Regions from separate parts of the Bacillus sp. FSL K6-6540 genome, predicted to be linked through region 2. Evidence: riboswitches for the same ligand, from Rfam matches in the RefSeq annotation. Region 2 holds a riboswitch; each other region holds the start of a gene.

What was found. A riboswitch is a leader RNA that binds a small molecule or an ion and turns the genes downstream of it on or off. The one in region 2 is predicted to bind S-adenosylmethionine.
Region 1: linked by a shared signal. The riboswitch ahead of MHH82_RS35725 (5-methyltetrahydropteroyltriglutamate--homocysteine S-methyltransferase) and the one ahead of metA (homoserine O-acetyltransferase MetA) in region 2 are both predicted to bind S-adenosylmethionine.
Region 3: linked by a shared signal. The riboswitch ahead of MHH82_RS27860 (methionine ABC transporter ATP-binding protein) and the one ahead of metA (homoserine O-acetyltransferase MetA) in region 2 are both predicted to bind S-adenosylmethionine.

What each region holds. Positions count from the first base shown of each region.
Region 1 is NZ_JBBOXH010000002.1:652,784-658,872, forward strand. Features, by position in the region: gene MHH82_RS35715 (LURP-one-related/scramblase family protein) at 1-345, shown strand, start outside; SAM riboswitch class I at 411-517, shown strand; gene MHH82_RS35720 (5-methyltetrahydropteroyltriglutamate--homocysteine S-methyltransferase) at 600-1,733, shown strand; SAM riboswitch class I at 1,802-1,908, shown strand; gene MHH82_RS35725 (5-methyltetrahydropteroyltriglutamate--homocysteine S-methyltransferase) at 1,986-3,122, shown strand; gene MHH82_RS35730 (3-hydroxybutyrate dehydrogenase) at 3,175-3,948, opposite strand; gene MHH82_RS35735 (succinyl-CoA--3-ketoacid CoA transferase subunit B) at 3,965-4,615, opposite strand; gene MHH82_RS35740 (CoA transferase subunit A) at 4,612-5,328, opposite strand; gene MHH82_RS35745 (GntP family permease) at 5,352-6,089, opposite strand, start outside.
Region 2 is NZ_JBBOXH010000001.1:5,803,545-5,809,633, forward strand. Features, by position in the region: gene MHH82_RS25765 (PLP-dependent transferase) at 1-1,005, opposite strand, end outside; gene metA (homoserine O-acetyltransferase MetA) at 1,030-1,947, opposite strand; SAM riboswitch class I at 2,079-2,207, opposite strand; gene corA (magnesium/cobalt transporter CorA) at 2,650-3,585, shown strand; gene MHH82_RS25780 (HRDC domain-containing protein) at 3,739-4,764, opposite strand; gene MHH82_RS25785 (ROK family protein) at 4,950-5,846, opposite strand.
Region 3 is NZ_JBBOXH010000001.1:6,201,600-6,207,688, forward strand. Features, by position in the region: gene MHH82_RS27835 (YuzB family protein) at 1-222, opposite strand, end outside; partial or broken gene MHH82_RS27840 (NifU family protein) at 341-550, shown strand; gene MHH82_RS27845 (SDR family oxidoreductase) at 735-1,508, opposite strand; gene MHH82_RS27850 (MetQ/NlpA family ABC transporter substrate-binding protein) at 1,715-2,557, opposite strand; gene MHH82_RS27855 (methionine ABC transporter permease) at 2,624-3,292, opposite strand; gene MHH82_RS27860 (methionine ABC transporter ATP-binding protein) at 3,292-4,308, opposite strand; SAM riboswitch class I at 4,416-4,562, opposite strand; gene MHH82_RS27865 (Cthe_2314 family HEPN domain-containing protein) at 4,684-5,403, opposite strand; gene MHH82_RS27870 (COX15/CtaA family protein) at 5,844-6,089, opposite strand, start outside.

The DNA of each region.
Region 1 (6,089 bases), on a different contig from region 2:
AAAACGCTCGTTTCCATAGAACAAAAACTAATGTCTTTATTGCCGCGCTATGAGATTTCAATTGGCGGGAAAACAGTTTGTGAGGTAACGAAGAAAGTAACGTTTTTCAAACCGAAATTTGTGATTTCCGGGCTTAACTGGGAAATCGATGGTGATTTATGGAGGGATGAATTCCAGCTGACGGACGGGGAAAATGTCCGGATGTCAGTGAGCAAAAAGTGGCTCAGTTGGGGTGATTCCTATCACTTGCAGATTGCAAACGAGGGAGATGTTCTGATTTGCACTGCCATCGCTATCGTGCTTGATATGGTTTTATATAACGATGAAGATGAAAGTATTTTCTAAAAAGCATTGACAATTGATCCAAAAGTAATAATATTAAGATAATTGAAATCTGAATATGAAGTTGTACCTTATCAAGAGAGGTGGAGGGACTGGCCCTATGATACCCGGCAACCGCTGTTTCAAACAGAATGGTGCTAAATCCTTAAGAACATTGCGTTCTTGCAGATGAGGCGGAGATTTGATCGTTCAAGCTCTTCCTTACACAAAGGAAGAGCTTTTTACATGCTCAATATTTCAGAAAAGAGGCGAATAACATGGCTCAACAAACGAATGTTGCAGGACAAAAAACAGAAAAACAACGCAAAGCACCTTTCCGCGCCGATCATGTCGGCAGCTTGCTTCGTTCCGTTCCGGTAAAGGAAGCCCGGCAAAAAAAAGTGGCTGGTGAGATGACAGCGGAACAGCTTCGTGATATCGAAAATCAAGAGATCACCCGCATCGTGGAAAAACAAAAAGAAATCGGTCTCGATGTGGTAACAGACGGGGAATTCCGACGTTCCTGGTGGCATTATGACTTCCTGGAAGGGCTTGACGGTGTGGAACCGTTCATCCCGGCTGAGGGAATTCAGTTCCATAACACAAAAACGAAAGCGCGCAGCATCAAAGTGACGGGAAAACTCGATTTTACGAGCCACCCAGCGCTTGCTGATTATCAATTTTTACATGAGATTGCTGGTAACGCGACGCCAAAATTGACCATTCCCAGCCCAAATATGCTGTTTTTTGGCGAAAAGGCGGATAAAGGGATTTATGACGATCAAGAGGAATACTTTCATGATCTGGCCCAAGCGTACAAAAAAGCAATCAAAGCCTTCTATGATGCTGGCTGCCGTTATCTCCAGCTCGATGATACGTCATGGTCTCTCTTCTTTGAGGAAAAAGGCAGAGAGGTTGTCCGGGCGCTCGGCGGCGATCCAGAAACATTGCCAGCCATATTTGCCAAAACAATTAACGATGCCGTCGCAGACCGGCCTGACGATTTAACGATCACAATGCACATTTGCCGCGGCAACTTCCGCTCAACCTGGGCGGCATCAGGAGGGTACGACGCTTTAGCGGAAACGATTTTGGACGGCTTAAACCTTGACGGCCTTTTCTTGGAATACGATGATGACCGCTCCGGAAACTTTGATCCGCTCCGTTTTGTGAAGCGCAAGGATCTGCAAATTGTGCTCGGCTTGATCACATCGAAATACGGCGAGCTTGAAAATCCTGAGGATGTGAAACGCCGTATCAATGAAGCCGCGCGTTTTGTCAGCTTGGACCAGCTATGCCTGAGCCCGCAGTGCGGTTTCGCCTCTACAGAAGAAGGCAACCTTCTGACAGAGGAGCAGCAATGGGCAAAGCTTCGCCATGTCATCGACATTGCCAACGATGTGTGGAGATAATCTATCATTGACAGAAATAGAAAATGTGTGAATAATAGATACTATCAGAAAATTTCATAAAAAGGTTTTCCTTATCAAGAGAGGTGGAGGGACTGGCCCTGCGATACCCGGCAACCGCTGTTTAACAGAATGGTGCTAAATCCTTTAGAGCAATGATTGCTCTTGAAGATAAGGTTGAGATTGTCACGCAAGCTCTTCCTTATCCAAAGGAAGAGCTTTTTTACATTTGAATGGAAAGAAGGAATGGACAACATGTCACAACAAACAACACCCGCAGAACAAAAATCACTTCAAAGAAAAAAACCGCCGTTTCGCGCGGATCAAGTCGGAAGCCTGCTAAGGTCTGAGCCCGTCAAAAAAGCGCGGCTGCAAAAAGCGGCCGGCGAAATGACCGCTGAGCAGCTTCGCCAAATTGAAAACGATGAAATCATCCGCATTGTGGAAAAACAGAAGGAAACCGGCCTGAACGTCGTGACAGACGGTGAATTCCGCAGAGCATGGTGGCACTTTGATTTCCTGGAAAACTTAGATGGCGTTGAGCCGTTTACTCCTGAGCAAGGCATTCAATTCCATAACGTACAGACAAAAGCACGCGGCATTAAAGTCACAGGCGATATCGACTTTTCAACACACCCAATGCTTGAAGATTACTCATTTCTCCATAGCATTGCCGGTGACGCGACGCCAAAGATGACCATTCCAAGCCCGAATATGCTGTTTTTCCGCGGGAAATTGGAAAAAGGTGCATACAAAAACGACTATCACCTTTTCCAGCATGATGTATCCAAAGCATATAAAAAAGCGATTCAAGCGTTTTATGACAGAGGCTGCCGCTACCTCCAGCTTGATGATACAGCGTGGGCCGTTTTCTTATCAGAAAAAGGCTTAAAACAAATCGAAGCGTTCGGAACAACGCCTGATGAGCTTCGCCAGCTGTTTGCGAAATCGATTAACGACGCGATTGCAGACCGCCCGGATGACTTGACGGTAACCATGCATATTTGCCGCGGCAACTTCCAGTCCACTTGGACAGCGGAAGGCGGCTATGACGCAGCAGCCGAAACCATTTTTGACGGCTTGAATCTTGACGGACTTTTCTTAGAGTATGATGATTCACGCTCAGGCGGATTTGAGCCGCTACGTTACGTAAAACGGTCTGATCTTCAGCTTGTTCTTGGCTTAGTGACATCTAAATTCGGTGAGCTTGAAAATCCGGATGACGTGAAACGCCGTATCGAAGAAGCGTCCCGTTATGTAAGCTTAGACCAGCTTTGCCTCAGCCCTCAATGCGGATTTGCTTCAACTGAGGAAGGCAACAAGCTGACTGAAGAAGAGCAATGGGCGAAGCTCCGCCATGTGGTTGAGATCGCTAATGATGTTTGGAAATAAGCAAAGAAAAAACACACTTGATTCCCTAGCGGAGCAAGTGTGTTTTTTTATGTCACTGTGCGGTGTAGCCCCCATCAAGGACGACAGCCTGCCCAGTGACGCCCTTCGCCTTCTCGCTTGCCAAAAACACGGCATAATCCGCAATTTCCTTGACGGAAAGCAGTCGCTTTTGCGGCACAAGCGGAAAAATGACTTGTTCAAGTACAGAGTCGTAAGGGACATTTCTAGTTTTCGATAGATCGCTAAGCTGATTGCGTACAAGCTGGGTATCGACATAACCCGGGCAGAGCGCATTGACTGTAATGCCGTGGGGCGCGCCTTCCAGCGCCCCTACTTTTGTGAGTCCAATGACGCCGTGCTTGGCGCTATTATAAGCGGATTTCCCTGCAAAGCCGACTAATCCATTAACAGACGCGATATTAATGATTCTGCCAAACTGCTGTTTTTTCATGATCGGAAAAACATGCTTCATTGCAATAAAGGGGGCCGTCAGCATGACCTTGATCAGCTGTTCAAAGGTGTCTGTCGGAAACTCTTCAATCGGAGCGACGTGCTGAATACCGGCATTGTTCACCAGAATATCCAAGCGGCCGTATTGTTTTTGGATGACGTTCACCGTATCAGCAACTTGCGCTTCCTTTGTCACATCATACGGAATGGCCGCCGCGTCAAAGCCTTCTTCTGCAAGTTTGGAGGCTGCTTTTTCACATGCTTCCGGACGGAGGTCTGAAACGATGACGCTGGCACCTTCCCGGGCGAATTCTCTTGCCATTTCGAATCCGATTCCGCCGGCAGCCCCTGTCACCAAGGCGACTTGTTTTCTCATGTCAAACACCTTCCCATTAAGAATTGAGTACAGACTGGCTTACAGCGAAATCAGCTTCTGTTTTTTCATAAACCTCTTCAATTGTGACACCATCCTGAAGCTCCGTCAGTGTCATGCGGCCGTTCACAAAATCAAATACAGCCAAATCCGTAATCAGCCTGTGCACGACTTTCTGGCCTGTCAGCGGAAGGGAGCATGTTTTTTTCACCTTTGATTCACCATGCTTATTGACGTGCTCCATGATGACAACGATCCGTTTCGCCCCGTTGACGAGATCCATAGCGCCGCCCATCCCTTTTACCATTTTGCCCGGGATCATCCAATTGGCCAAATCACCCTGCTCCGAAACCTCCATTCCACCAAGAATAGCCAAATCGATATGCCCGCCTCTTATCATCGCGAATGACTCAGCGCTGTCAAAATAAGAGGCGCCCGTCACTTCAGTGATCGTTTCCTTTCCCGCATTGATCAAATCCGCGTCTTCCGTTCCTTCCAGAGGATAGGGGCCAATTCCGAGCAAGCCGTTTTCCGACTGAAGCATGACGTGAACGCCGTCGGGTATCTCATTTGCGACAAGCGTCGGCATTCCAATCCCGAGATTCACATTCATGCCGTCCTTGATTTCTTGTACAGCCCGTTTGACCATTCGTTTTCTCGCTTCCTTCACTTGGCCTCACCCTTTCCCGATGCTTGCTGAACTGTTCGTTTTTCAATCCGTTTTTCTTGGCTCGCGCCAAGCACGACATGCTGTACGTAAATTCCCGGCGTATGGATGTGATCTGGATCGAGCTCTCCTGCTTCCACGATTTCTTCCGCCTCGGCAATCGTGATCTTGCCTGCCATGGCGGCAATGGGATTGAAATTTCTCGCCGTTTTCCTAAAAACCAAATTGCCCATGGTGTCCGCTTTCCACGCTTTGACGATCGCCACATCGCCGGTAATGCCTCGCTCCAGCACATAAGTCCGGCCGCCGAATGTTTTATGTTCTTTTCCCTCGGCTATGGAGGTGCCGACGCCTGTCGCCGTATAAAATCCCGGTATGCCTGCACCGCCTGCACGAATTCTCTCAGCGAGCGTTCCTTGGGGAACAAGCTCGACCTCAAGCTCTCCGCTTAAAAACTGCCGCTCAAAAATTTTATTTTCACCGACATAGGAAGCAATCATTTTCTTGATTTGCTTGTTAGCCAGAAGCAAACCAAGCCCCCAGTCATCGACTCCGCAGTTATTGCTGACAACGGTTAAATCCTTTACTCCCTGATCTCTTATAGACAAAATGAGCTGTTCAGGGATGCCGCACAGCCCAAACCCTCCCGCGATCAGCATATCCCCATCATGAATCAGTTTCGCAGCTTCCTTGCTTGATGACAGCACTTTTCCCATATTGATGCTCCTTTCGTTTTCTTCTACACTAGACCAGTCAGGCTGTAAATCGCGATTACAGCAAATACGGCAGCCGTTTTAATGAGCGTGATCGCAAAAATATCGCGATAGGATTGCCGGTGTGTCAAACCCGTCACGGCCAGAAGCGTGATAACAGCGCCATTATGCGGCAGTGTGTCCATCCCGCCTGATGCCATTGAAATGACCCGATGCATCACCTCTGGCGGAATATTGTAAGCCTGAATCGCCTGTAAGTATTGTTCTGACATCGCGCTTAACGCAATGCCCATTCCTCCTGAAGCCGAGCCGGTGATTCCCGCCAGCGCAGTTGTCGTAACGGCGCCATTTACAAGCGGATCGGTAAAAGTATGTGAAATTCCGCTGCTCAGCTTATGAAACCCCGGCAGCGCGGCGATAATGCCGCCGAACCCGTACTCGGCACCCGTATTCATAGATGCCAGCAAGGCGCCGCCAATTCCTTCATTCAGCCCTTCCTTCAATTGGGCAAACACACTTCTCCAATCAAATAAAATCGTTGTGATGATGCCAATCACTAAAGCAATCTCCACCGACCAAATAGCAGCCGCTGAAGAAATATCAAGCCTGCCGAACTCCTTTAATCCTATGGAAGAAAAATCAAATCCATTCGGATACCACTTTGGCAGGTAAATGGTGAAATATTTATTCACTGCACCGACGAGAATAAGCGGGACAAAGGCAAGCGCGTGCCGAATCGGGCTTTTGTCCGGTTCAGCCGCGGA
Region 2 (6,089 bases):
CATCAGGGACTCGACGCCTCCGAGGCTTTCTGCGAATGCAATCAGTTTGATGTGCCGCAGCACCGGTTCGACATAGCGGGCGTCCTTCACCTTGAAGGAGAAGATGCCCGTGTTGCCGCTGGATTGGCGATTCTGGATCTCATGCCCCGGATGATCCGGCAGAGCAGGGTAATACACCTCGCCGATCGCCGGGTGGGTTGTCAAAAAGGATGCCACCGCGGTTGCATTCGATTCGTGCCGGTCCATGCGAAGCGCAAGTGTCTTCATCCCCCTCATTAACTGGTAGGAATCGGAAGGACTCAGCACCGCCCCGATGGAGTTATGAAGGAAGGCCATCTCCTCGGATAATTCCTTGCCCTTCGTCACGATGATGCCTGCCAGCACATCGTTATGCCCTCCCAGATACTTGGTGGCGCTATGTATGACGATATCCGCCCCAAGCTCGATGGGTCTCTGGAAATACGGGGTTAGCAGCGTATTATCCACGATGCTGATCAATTGATGGCGTCTTGCCCACGTACAGACGGCTTCGATATCCGTAATCATCATGAGCGGATTCGTCGGCGTTTCGATAAATACGGCCTTCGTGTTCGGTCGTCTGGATCCTTCCAGCGCATCCAAGTCGTTTGTATCCACGTAGGTTGCCGTTACCCCGAACTTGGACATGATCCGCTCCAGCAGCCGATACGTCCCTCCGTACAGATCGAGCGACACAATCAGGTGATCGCCTTGACCGAACAGCGCAAAAATCGTCTGAAGGGCCGCCATGCCCGAGCTGCAGGCAAAGCCGGCGTCACCGGATTCCAGCTCGGCGCAAGCATCCTCGAGTACCGAACGTGTCGGATTCTTGGTGCGGGCATAATCAAACCCCGTGCTCTGGCCTAATTTAGGATGGCGGTATGCCGTAGCCTGATAAATCGGAAAATTCACTGCTCCCGTTACCGGTTCCTGCACCGATCCGATCTGTGCCAGCCGGCTCTCTATATTCAAAGGTTTCTTCTCCATCACAAACTCTCCTCCCGTACGCTGTTAAATTTGCGGACCGATATCATATGGCGTTTCCTGATATACATAGTAATTGAGCCAATTAGTGAATAATAAGTTTGCATGCGCGCGCCATATGGACGGAGGCGTTCTTGTTGGATCGTCGTTCGGGTAATAGTTGCGCGGCAGCGCGATGTCCATGCCTTTGGCAACGTCCCGGTCATACTCCCATTTCAGGGAGTCCGCATCATACTCGGAATGCCCTGTGGCAAAAATCTGCTTGCCGTCCCGGCTGGACACCAAATAAATCCCTGCTTCCTCGGACTCGGACAGGATGACCAAATCATCCACGCCTGTTATGTCTTCGCGCCGAACTTCCGTATGACGGGAATGCGGAACAAAGAACATTTCGTCAAATCCGCGGAGCAGCTTGGTACACGCTTCATTGATCGTATGCGGAAATACGCCAAAGCACTTTTCCTCGAGGCTGTATTTCGGCACGCCGTAATGATAATAAAGCCCGGCTTGCGACGCCCAGCAGATATGGAGCGTGGAGGTTACATGGGTCTTGGTCCATTCAAAAATTTCAGTAAGCTCATCCCAGTAATTCACTTCTTCGAACTCCAGCTGCTCGACCGGAGCTCCTGTAATGATCATGCCGTCAAAACGACGGTTCTTCACTTCTTCAAAGGTTTTGTAAAATGATTTCAAATGCTCGGCCGACGTATTCTTCGATACGTGGGAACTCGGGTGAAGAAGGACGACATCCACCTGGAGCGGGGAGTTGCCGATCAATCGCAGCAGCTGGGTCTCCGTCGTTTCCTTGGTTGGCATCAAATTGAGGATCGCAATCCGCAGCGGGCGGATATCCTGATGAAACGCGTGACTCTCATCCATGACAAAAATGTTTTCTCCAGCCAGAACTTCCTTTGCCGGCAGGGCATCCGGAATTTTAATTGGCATCTCGGCTCACTCCTTCGAAATATGAAATGATACATCCATAAAGCTGTGAGAAAGAGCGTTAGACTGTATAAACGCAAGAAGACCTTTCTCGAAGTAGAGAAAGGTCATCATATACGTATCACAATGCGCCTCTCTCATCTGTCAGGCTATACAACGGCTTATACAATCGTCGTATCTCCTGCAAGAATTAGCACCGTGCGATGTTGCCGCCGGTTGCCGGGTTTCATAGGGCTAGTCCCTCCACCTGCTCTTGATAAGATTTCGCTTTATTCAGTTGTTTGGAATTGTTTCGTAATTGATACCTACTTTAAATCATCCTCAATTTTTCGTCAAGAACCTTTTCATGAGTTTGTCACACTTCACCAAAGGTTTCCATACCCTATATCATGGCCCTTGGACTGCTCCGGATTTCACTTGAAAGGTCCTACACCCGGCGTTATACTAGACAAGTGCTGTTTAAAACCGAGTATGAAAGAGGTGACATGGAAGATGGACGGTGACCCGAGCCAGAAACTGGATGCACAAGACGCACAACCGCATAGGATCAAGATCAGCTTACCGGCAGAGGGCAGCGTTATTTTTCATGCGCTTTTTATCGTATTCTAACCTTCCTCGATTTATGCCCGTACACCGGTGGGCTGATATCCTGTGCCTTAACTGCTTGACTTAAGCAGCTTGGATTAGACAAAGGAGTGATATCAGATGAAAATCCGGTTGGTCGATTCGGGCGTATTTACCCCTGTTGATGACATCGAAATGACGCTGACAGCTCCGGCCAGCGGCTTCTACTGGCTGGATGCGGACGTGGATGATTTAGCCGAACTGCAGCCCCTCTTCTCCCTGCATGATCTTGCCGTTGAGGATTGCCTCAGCGAAGAGGAGCAGCGTCCCAAAATTGAAATATACGAGAACCACTATTTTATCGTCGTGAACAGCATCCGGTTTGACGACGAAGAGATTTTCCTTCGGGCATTGAATGTTTTCCTGGGCAGGCATTTTATTATTACGGTGACCAAGCAAAAGATCCATGAGCTTCGCACCGTCAAACCGCTTCTCTGGGAGGATGAAGTCAGCACGCCTGACCGCTTCCTCTATCTCTTGATCGACCTCGTCACGGACAACTACTTCTCCGTAGGGGACCGAATTGAAGCACGGATTGAAAAGCTGGAGGAAGACATTCTGATGCATACCAAAAAATCCCATCTCAGCGAAATCATCGGTCTGCGAAGCGAGATTCTTTGGTTGAAAAAGGTGCTTGGACCTCAGAAGGAAGTTATCAATACGCTCAACAAAAAAGATCTTCGGCTGATCGATGACCAGCTGCAGAAATACTTCAGCGATATCTATGAAAATGCCGTTAAAATTTCCGAAACGTTCGAGACCTATCGGGATCTCATGGGGAACCTTCGGGAAGCCTACCAATCCAGTATCGCCAATCGGGCCAATGAAATCATGCGCGTGTTTACCGCTATTACAACGATCTTTATTCCATTGACGCTGATTACGGGCATCTACGGCATGAACTTTGAGTATATGCCGGAACTTCATTGGAGATATTCCTATTATGTGGTTATCGGCATCATGGTTTTTGCCGGCGCGCTCATGTTTTATCTGTTCCGTAAAAAGGATTGGATATAAGACACCCTGGTCAAAAGGGGCGAGTATTGACCGGATCACAACGGTTCATACGAACCGCCGCAACTACAACTCAATTTACAAGCACGGCGAATTAGCATCAGGACGGATCTCCCTGCAACCGGGAGAATCCGTCCTGACTTCGTTTAAGGCAGATTAACCGGCATTCGCTTTGCCGGGCTGATCCCGCCGAAAGCGGATCCGTATGAGACGAAGCCGCTCATACAGCCTCTCCGTTCCGCCCAGCTCTTCTGATTCTGCGTTCTCGGCTTGTCCCTGTCCGTATACCCGCTGTAACACAGGTTTAAGAAACGTATCGCCCAACTCTTCAAACGCCTTCCATACGTTTTCCTGCTCCGCAGCCGTCATCGTGTTCAATTCGACCTGGAGCAGTTGCTCCGTATCATAGCCTTCCTTCTCAAGCCCTTCCAACTCCTCGACCAAATCCCGACGCGACAGCGAGGTACGCGCTTCAAGCTCGGTCAGCGAAGCGCCCTCGGCTATGCCAATCAGCATCGCACGGCGGGTTCGGAAGCGTTCAAGCTCCTGCTGATATCTCTGTTCCTTCTGTTTATACAGCCAGGACAAGAACTCCTCTTCCGGCAGCTGCGCATCCACCCAATCCAGGGGAAACGTTGTGGTTCGCTCGGTTTTCGCTGTAATTTCCAGCCATTCCACCCCGTGCTCCGAAGCCTTGCTAACCCCGATTCCCGGAAGCTGCAGCAGCTCTTCCTCACTCTGGGGAACAAAGGCGCTGATCATGCGCAGCACCCGGTTGCTGGCAATGAAATAGGGCGCTTTTCTTCCGGATGCGGCCTTTCTCCTGCGCCAGGCGCACAACTCCGTGTACAGCTCCTCCGATCCATACAGCTCGCTGTAACACTGCAGTTTCTGAGTGCCGAGATTCTTGCTCACGGTCTCCCCCGGTTCATGGAATACCCCTTCGATTAGCGGGCGGAAGCCTTCTCCGAGCTTCTTCGCAAGCTGGTGCCGATACACGCATAGCAGCTCATTCCATGAGTTGCCTTCATACCATTCGTCATCGGAAACTTCACCGTCCGGTTCCATATTCCGCCAGCCGAGTCGCCATCCTCCTTCTTCCTCGCCGATCCATACTTGGGCCGAACGGAGATGACCTGACTCATCCGCTCCGCTCATCCGATTCATGAACACAATTTGCATCCCTCGATAACCTCCCGTTTACACAATCAGCATAAAGGCGGAACAACGCAAAAAAGCACCTCTCCTCCGCGCAGCGGCAAGAAAGGTGCTTCCTTCGTTCCATACATTATACTGTTGAAACTATAATACCATAATCTGTAATAGAATCCAATCCATTTTGAACTTGCCCTATATAAGAAATCAGGCTAAGCTTGAATGCTTTTGGCTTCATCCACTGCCAGCTTGGCCAATGCCAATGCGCCGCAGAGACCCGCATTATCGCCGAGCATCGGCGGAACGATGAATTGATCGATCCCGTCATGAAGGCTTGGATGCTGAACATATCCTGCCAGGAGCTCTTGAAGCTTCGTGCGGATCAGCGGGAACAGCTGCTCCTGCTTCATCACGCCTCCACCCATCACGATCCGCTGAGGGGACAGGATGAGGACATAATTCATCAGCGCTTGAGCGAGATAATAAGCTTCCATCTCCCAAGCCGGATGATCCGGCGTCAATTCCACGCCGGGAACACCCCAGCGTTTGCCCAGAGACGGTCCCGCAGCAAGCCCCTCCAAACAGTCTGCATGATAAGGACAGGTTCCTTCATATTTGTCTTCGGGATGACGGCGGACGTAGATATGCCCCATCTCCGGATGGGACAGGCCGTGAATCAGTTCGCCGGATACCACTGCACCTGCCCCTACTCCCGTTCCGATGGTGATATAAAGACAGCTGTCCAGTCCCTGGGCCGCCCCCCACGTATATTCTCCAAGAGCCGCTCCATTTACATCGGTATCAAACCCGATCGGAACGTCAAAACGCTCTTCCAATGCTTTGACGATATTGTAATTGCTCCAATGCGGCTTCGGCGTCGTTGTAATGCAGCCATAGGTCGGGCTGCCTTTCACCGGGTCAATTGGTCCGAACGAACCGACTCCGATCGCCTCTATATCCTTATCCGCAAAAAAGTTAAAGACGTTTGCCATGGTTTCTTCAGGGGTTGTCGTCGGAAAGCTCACTCGCTCCACAACCGTTCCATCCTCCGTACCCACGCCGCAAACGAACTTGGTTCCTCCTGCTTCAATTGCTCCAAGTAAACTCATGCTTCTTCCATCCTCTCCACGATGTGCTGTGCCTTGTTCTCTATATGGTTGCTAACAAGCTCTATTCGAAGCATATGTAAACATTGTGCTCCCGTCAAGTCTGCCTGCCTCTTTCTCTGCCTCTGCCCGTTCCGAGACGCGGGAGTAACAGCCATGAGAACAAAACAATAACCGTCACCACGCCCATGCCGGCCCGCTTTCGCCATTGCTAACCGCAACGTAAATCGCCGTGGGCAGCGTTTG
Region 3 (6,089 bases), 400 kb from region 2:
GCTTTCGAGCTTGCGGATGACAACCTCAAGCAGCTCTTCAGCCGTAGGGGCTTCAACCCAATCGCCATCCACGTAAGCGAAGGGCATCAAATAGCACTGGCCGCAGCTGGTCAGGCAGCCATATTCGATGACTTGGCAATCGTACTTGCCTTCAAGCGTCTGCAGCACTTTATCCGTGCCGAAATAGGAATTGCTTGTGCAAAACTCAATGATAATGGACATTGTTATTAGACCTGCCTTAAGATTGGCATTTTATTTTGCCGGTTTATGTACTATAATATAGGGAGGAAAGGAGTTGAACAAGATGAGTGAAAACACGCAAACCACTGTATATGATGAAGTGGCTGAAGTGCTTGATAAACTTCGTCCGTTCCTGCAGCGCGACGGCGGTGACGTGGAACTGGTTGACGTTGAAGACGGCATCGTTAAGCTGAAATTGATGGGTGCATGCGGTAGCTGCCCAAGCTCCACCATTACTCTGAAAGCAGGGATCGAGCGCGCCCTGGTTGAAGAAGTAGAAGGCATCCAAGAAGTAGTTCAAGTATTCTAAATCTTCTTTAACTATAAAGAGTCTTGGTTTCCCTCGCGGGACCAAGACTCTTTTTTTGAGATTAAAGAAGGTATAAGTTTTCAGCGAAGCGTTAGCAATTCTTGAGTCGCATTTATATGTTATGGGTCTCCGCAAAGTATTGGGAATAAGCATCGAAGCATAGACTCCACTTTGTGGGGATGTTTTATTCCGGCTTGATTAACGGGCGAATCGGGTCCAGCCCGCCGGATATATCCATAATATTGCCGGTAATGAAATCCGATTTATCCAGGCATAAATATTCGATCACCCTGGCAACGTCCTCGCCGCTGCCCGATCGTCCACGAGGAGTCAACCCGTCCTGAATGCCGGATACTTCATCGATGGTTTTCTCTTTGTTGGCCCCGCGGATATCCCCCGGACAGATCATATTCACGGTGATCCCATACGGCCCTTCTTCCACGGCCAGCGTCTTCGTAAAGGAGACCAGGCCCACTTTCGCAGCCGCGTAGGCGGAGCGTTGAGGCCATGCGCGGGCTTCACCGGCATGCCCGAAACCAAAGTGGATGATGCGCCCCCATTTTTTCTCCCGCATGGCAGGCAGAACGCGATGGTCCAGCAGCATGACGCCGGTTAAATTGCCATTCACCATATGTACGATTTCGTCGCGGCTGTACTCCGAGAACAGACGGCGTTCCCGAATGAACGGTCCTGCATTGTTAACCAGGATATCGACGCTGCCCAGCCGCTCCTCCGTCTGATCCACCAATGAATACAGCTCAGGCTCGCTGGCGATATCGGCTTTAATCGCGATGGATTTCACGCCAAACCCCTCGATTTCACGGGAAAGCGCCTCCGCTTCATCCTTGCTGTTTACATAATTTATGGCTATATGACATCCCTGCCGGGCTAACGACAGTGCCGTCATTTTCCCCAAACCTGTCGCACTGCCTGTAATCAGCGCCACTTTTCCCTTCAAGGCTTTCCCTCCTCAGATGGATATCCTTCCTTCAGTATAAAAGATTTGATAAGGCCGAACAACTTGCTTCCGACCAGGAATGGCCCTTCGACAGAAAAAGAAAGAAAAAAGGGCCTATCCGCAAAGACCGATGGGTCTCTTGGATAATGCCCTTTCTTTACATATACGATGAATTCATATACAGCATATCGAGCTTTACTGCTGAATTAGAATGCCGGGATGACGGCACCTTTGTACTCTTCTTCAATGAAAGTTTTCACGTCCTCGGAAGTCAGCGCCTTCGCCAGTTTTTGGATGGCGTCGGAGTCCTTGTTGTCCGGACGGGCTACCAGCAGGTTGGCATAAGGATTGTCCTTGTCTTCGATGAAGAGCGCGTCCTTCGTTGGGTCCAGTCCCGCTTCCAGCGCGTAGTTCGTGTTGATGACAGCCAGATCCAGCTCATCCAGCATACGAGGCAGCATGGCGGCTTCAACTTCCTTGAACTCCAGGTTCTTCGGATTTTCTACGATATCCTTGGCGGTTGCTTCCAGCTTGCTTTCGTCGTTCAGCTTAATCACGCCGTTCTTGGACAGCAGCGTCAATGCTCGGCCAGCATTAGAAGGATCATTCGGAATGGCTACAACCGCTCCATCCTTCAGCTCATCCACAGATGTAATGGTTTTGGAGTACGCACCCAGCGGCTCCACGTGCACGGCGATCACGGACTCCAGGTCCAGCTTGCGCTCTTTGATTTCGTTATCCAGGTAAGGCTTGTGCTGGAAGAAATTCGCGTCGATTTCTTTGGAATCCACTTGCGTATTCGGCAGCACATAATCCGTGAATTCTACGATTTCCAGGTTTACGCCCTCTTTTTCAAGCGCAGGCTTGATATGCTCGAGAATCTTGGCATGCGGTGATGGCGAAGCCCCTACTTTCAAGGTCACGGTCTCTTGACCGCCGCCTCCCGTTGTTCCCCCTGGCTCGGATGCGTTATCCGCAGGCTTGCTGCCGCATGCAGCCAGCAACGTAACCAAGGTCAAGCTGATCAATGCCAATGTCCATTTTTTCATTCTAAAACTCTCCCTCCGAAAAATATATTATTTATATATTGTCTTTCTTGAAGCCTCATCAATCCGTTATTTTCTTGTAAAATGCCGCACCAGACGATCTCCTGCCATCTGCAGCAGCTGGACCAGGACAATCATCAGCACGACAGCCAGAATCATGATCTCGGTCTCATAACGGTAATAGCCATACTTAATGGCCAAATCCCCTAAACCGCCGCCCCCGACTTGACCGGACATCGCGGTGTAAGATACCAGGGTTACAATCGTGATGGTCATCCCGGCCAGCAGACCCGGACGCGCCTCCGGAAGGAGCACCCTCCATACGATTTGGCTTGTCGAAGAGCCCATGGCATGAGCCGCCTCAATCACGCCTTTATCCACTTCATTCAAAGCCGTTTCCACGAGCCTTGCAAAGAATGGAGCAGCGCCGATCACGAGCGGCGGAATGGTGCCCAGCACGCCGTACGAAACTCCTACGATCGACTTCGTAATCGGGATCATCGCCACGATCAGGATGATGAACGGAACCGAGCGCAGAATGTTTACAATGAACGACAGAATCGTGTAGCCGAAGCGTACCAACCCGGACGTGGACCTTGCGGCCATGTAGAGCAGCACGCCGACAGGAAGTCCGATGATGAAGCTGAACAAGGCCGAAGCTCCCAGCATCCGCAGGGTATCCAATGTTGCCGTCCATATCTCTTTCCAGTCGATCTGGGTAAAATCAAGTCCGAACATCAATGAATCACCTCCACGTCTAGTCCTTGTTCAAGCAGCTTCCGGATCGTATCTTCAATCGCGCGCTCTTCCCCTTCGAAACGGACGATGAGCTGGCCGTACGGCGTATCTTTGATCGTAGAGATCGTACCCTGCAGAATCGCAAAATTCACGCCTGTCTCATGAACGGTATGGGACAGGATCGATTCGTACGTTTTCGACCCTAGGAACGTGATTTGAACCGCTCTTGAAGGGCCGTTTACCTGACCCTGCATAGCCAGCCGCAGCGCTTCGCCGCTGTCCATCTCCTGGCGGATGAATTCCTGCGTCACTTCATGCTTCGGCTTCAGGAACACTTCCGCTACCGGTCCTTGCTCTACGATGCCGCCCTGATGAATAACGGCGACCCGGTCGCAAATGCTCTGGATTACATGCATCTCATGGGTAATCAGTACGATCGTCAGATGAAACTTTTTGTTAATGTCCAGCAGCAGGCGCAGAATCGAATCCGTCGTCTGCGGGTCAAGGGCCGAAGTGGCCTCGTCGCACAGCAGCACTTCGGGATCGCTCGCGAGCGCCCTGGCGATGCCTACCCGCTGCTTCTGGCCCCCTGACAGCTGGGACGGGTATTTGTCGCGATGCGCCTCCAAGCCGACCAAAGCCAGCAGCTCGGATACTTTGCGCTCCAGTTCGGCCTTCGGCGTCTTGATCAGACGCAGCGGAAACGCAATGTTATCGTACACCGTCGCGGAAGACAGCAGGTTAAAGTGCTGAAAGATCATGCCGATTCTACGGCGCTCCGCCTGAAGCTGCTTCTTGCCGAGCGACGTCAAATTTTTGCCGTTCACCCACACCTCGCCCGAGGTGGGACGCTCCAGTAAATTGATGCAGCGGATCAATGTACTTTTCCCTGCACCGGAGTGTCCGATCACTCCGAAAATTTCTCCTTTTTCAATCGACAAATCCAATTCGGACAACGCAGTTGTTAATGACCCGGCTTTTCCGTACTGCTTCGTCAATTGCTTGAGCTCAATCAATCCGATAATCCTCCTTTTTCCTTAGCTTCATATCTATTTACCCAAAAGAAAAGAGCCTCTTTTTGTAGAATCAAAAAGGGCCCTCTTTACGTAAAAGTCAACGCCTTTTCTCATCTGTCAAAGCTGAAGGTATTCCATAGCTTTGAAGGAATTAGCACCATGTCACTCCAAGCGTCATCGCATTAAGCAATGGTGCGCAAGAAGTCGGTTGCCGGGCTTCATCGGGCCTGTCCCTCCGCCTCTCTCGATAAGAAAACATCGATATGAAATTTTTCCGATTAAATTGATCTGATTTGATAACATTTAATGAATGCAATAGTTAGTATAGATTCTTTTCAGGCTTTTGTCAAAAGGAATTTCATGGCGATTTTGTGCCTAAGCCCGCACTCCATTTTCAGTCCACAGCTTGTTCGTATATTTATACGAGGCGGCCAGGCTGCGGCATACCATATCGATGCCCTGTTGGAGATCGTCCAGGTGCTTGTCGATATCCTCCAGCTCGATTTTGTCGGACAGCCCTTGATGGCGCTGCCACAAATCATCCTGCATCTCGGAGTTCATGTAGTGAATTTCAGCGTTGCGCCTTTTCCTGAGCGCGTTCAGCGGTGCTTTGTAGCGATCCTTGATCGCTTCCAGCTCTTCAGCCAGCTCACCGTGGGCCTTCAAAAATCTGAACTGCCGCAGGACCGTAAAATAAGAAAAATGCGCCTTAACCTTGGAGGTATGCAGATCAAACAAATCGTTCAGCACCGTGCCCAGCTTGTCAAGGATCGAGAATACGCGGATGAAGCCGTTTTTGTAAAAATACACATATCGTTGATATTCCCCTTGCTCCTGAATCGACATATCATCGATGTAACCCGATTGGACCGATTGACTGAAATGCTTGGCCGCATTCCAGCTCTGCTCCAGCTCATCCAGGGAGACGATCAGTCCCCGGGTCCAAATCTCCAGCTTGCGAAAATCATGCGTCGGATCTTGATTTTTATCCATTTCCTTCTGCAGCAGCCGGGTTGTCTTCACCATCGATTCGATGGCTTCCTCAAGCAGGCCGTTATTCTGCCGGGGCTGTTCCCCAAGTAACATTCGAAGCATGGCGGTACCCCCTCGCGTCATCAGATTAACCTTGGTTCTTGATCTCGATTGTGCTAATGCCAATATACTCATTCCAGCGCTCAGCGGCCGTCTTCACGGCGATATCCTCGCGCGGGGGCAACTCATCCGGATCGCCATCAGGCCCTTCGGCATCCCATGACTATCAGATGACCCATCATCTGCTGCGCCAATCTGGGTTCGTCCTGTTAGGATGCCCCCGAAACGGGAAGACAACTCCATAGCATGGAGCATGGAGCGACTTGTGATTTCTCCGGTGTTATTAAATATAAACAAATTCGTTGCCTTATCAAACCTTTTCGATACCGCTGCCGGCAGCTCCTTTCTATACAACAAAGCCCTCGAACTCCGGTCCGGGGACTTTGCATGCATGTATGCTATAGGATATTGGATTTTCTTTACGGAATGATCGGCGTTCTTCCTTATACGATCTTTTCGCGGGGCACGTCGTGGCCCTTCCGTATTTCGGCTTCAAGCGGCTTGCTGAGCTGCCATACCCGGACGCTTAAATAACAGAGTACGCCGAACAGCGCCGAGATCAGCAGCGTATGCCCCAGTGCGGAGAATACGTAAACTTCCTCGTTATGCATCGTAGCCATAATGAGAGCGCCGCTGAACACCTGCAGCAGGCACAGCATGGTTGCCGAAATGCCCAGCATCTGGATTTC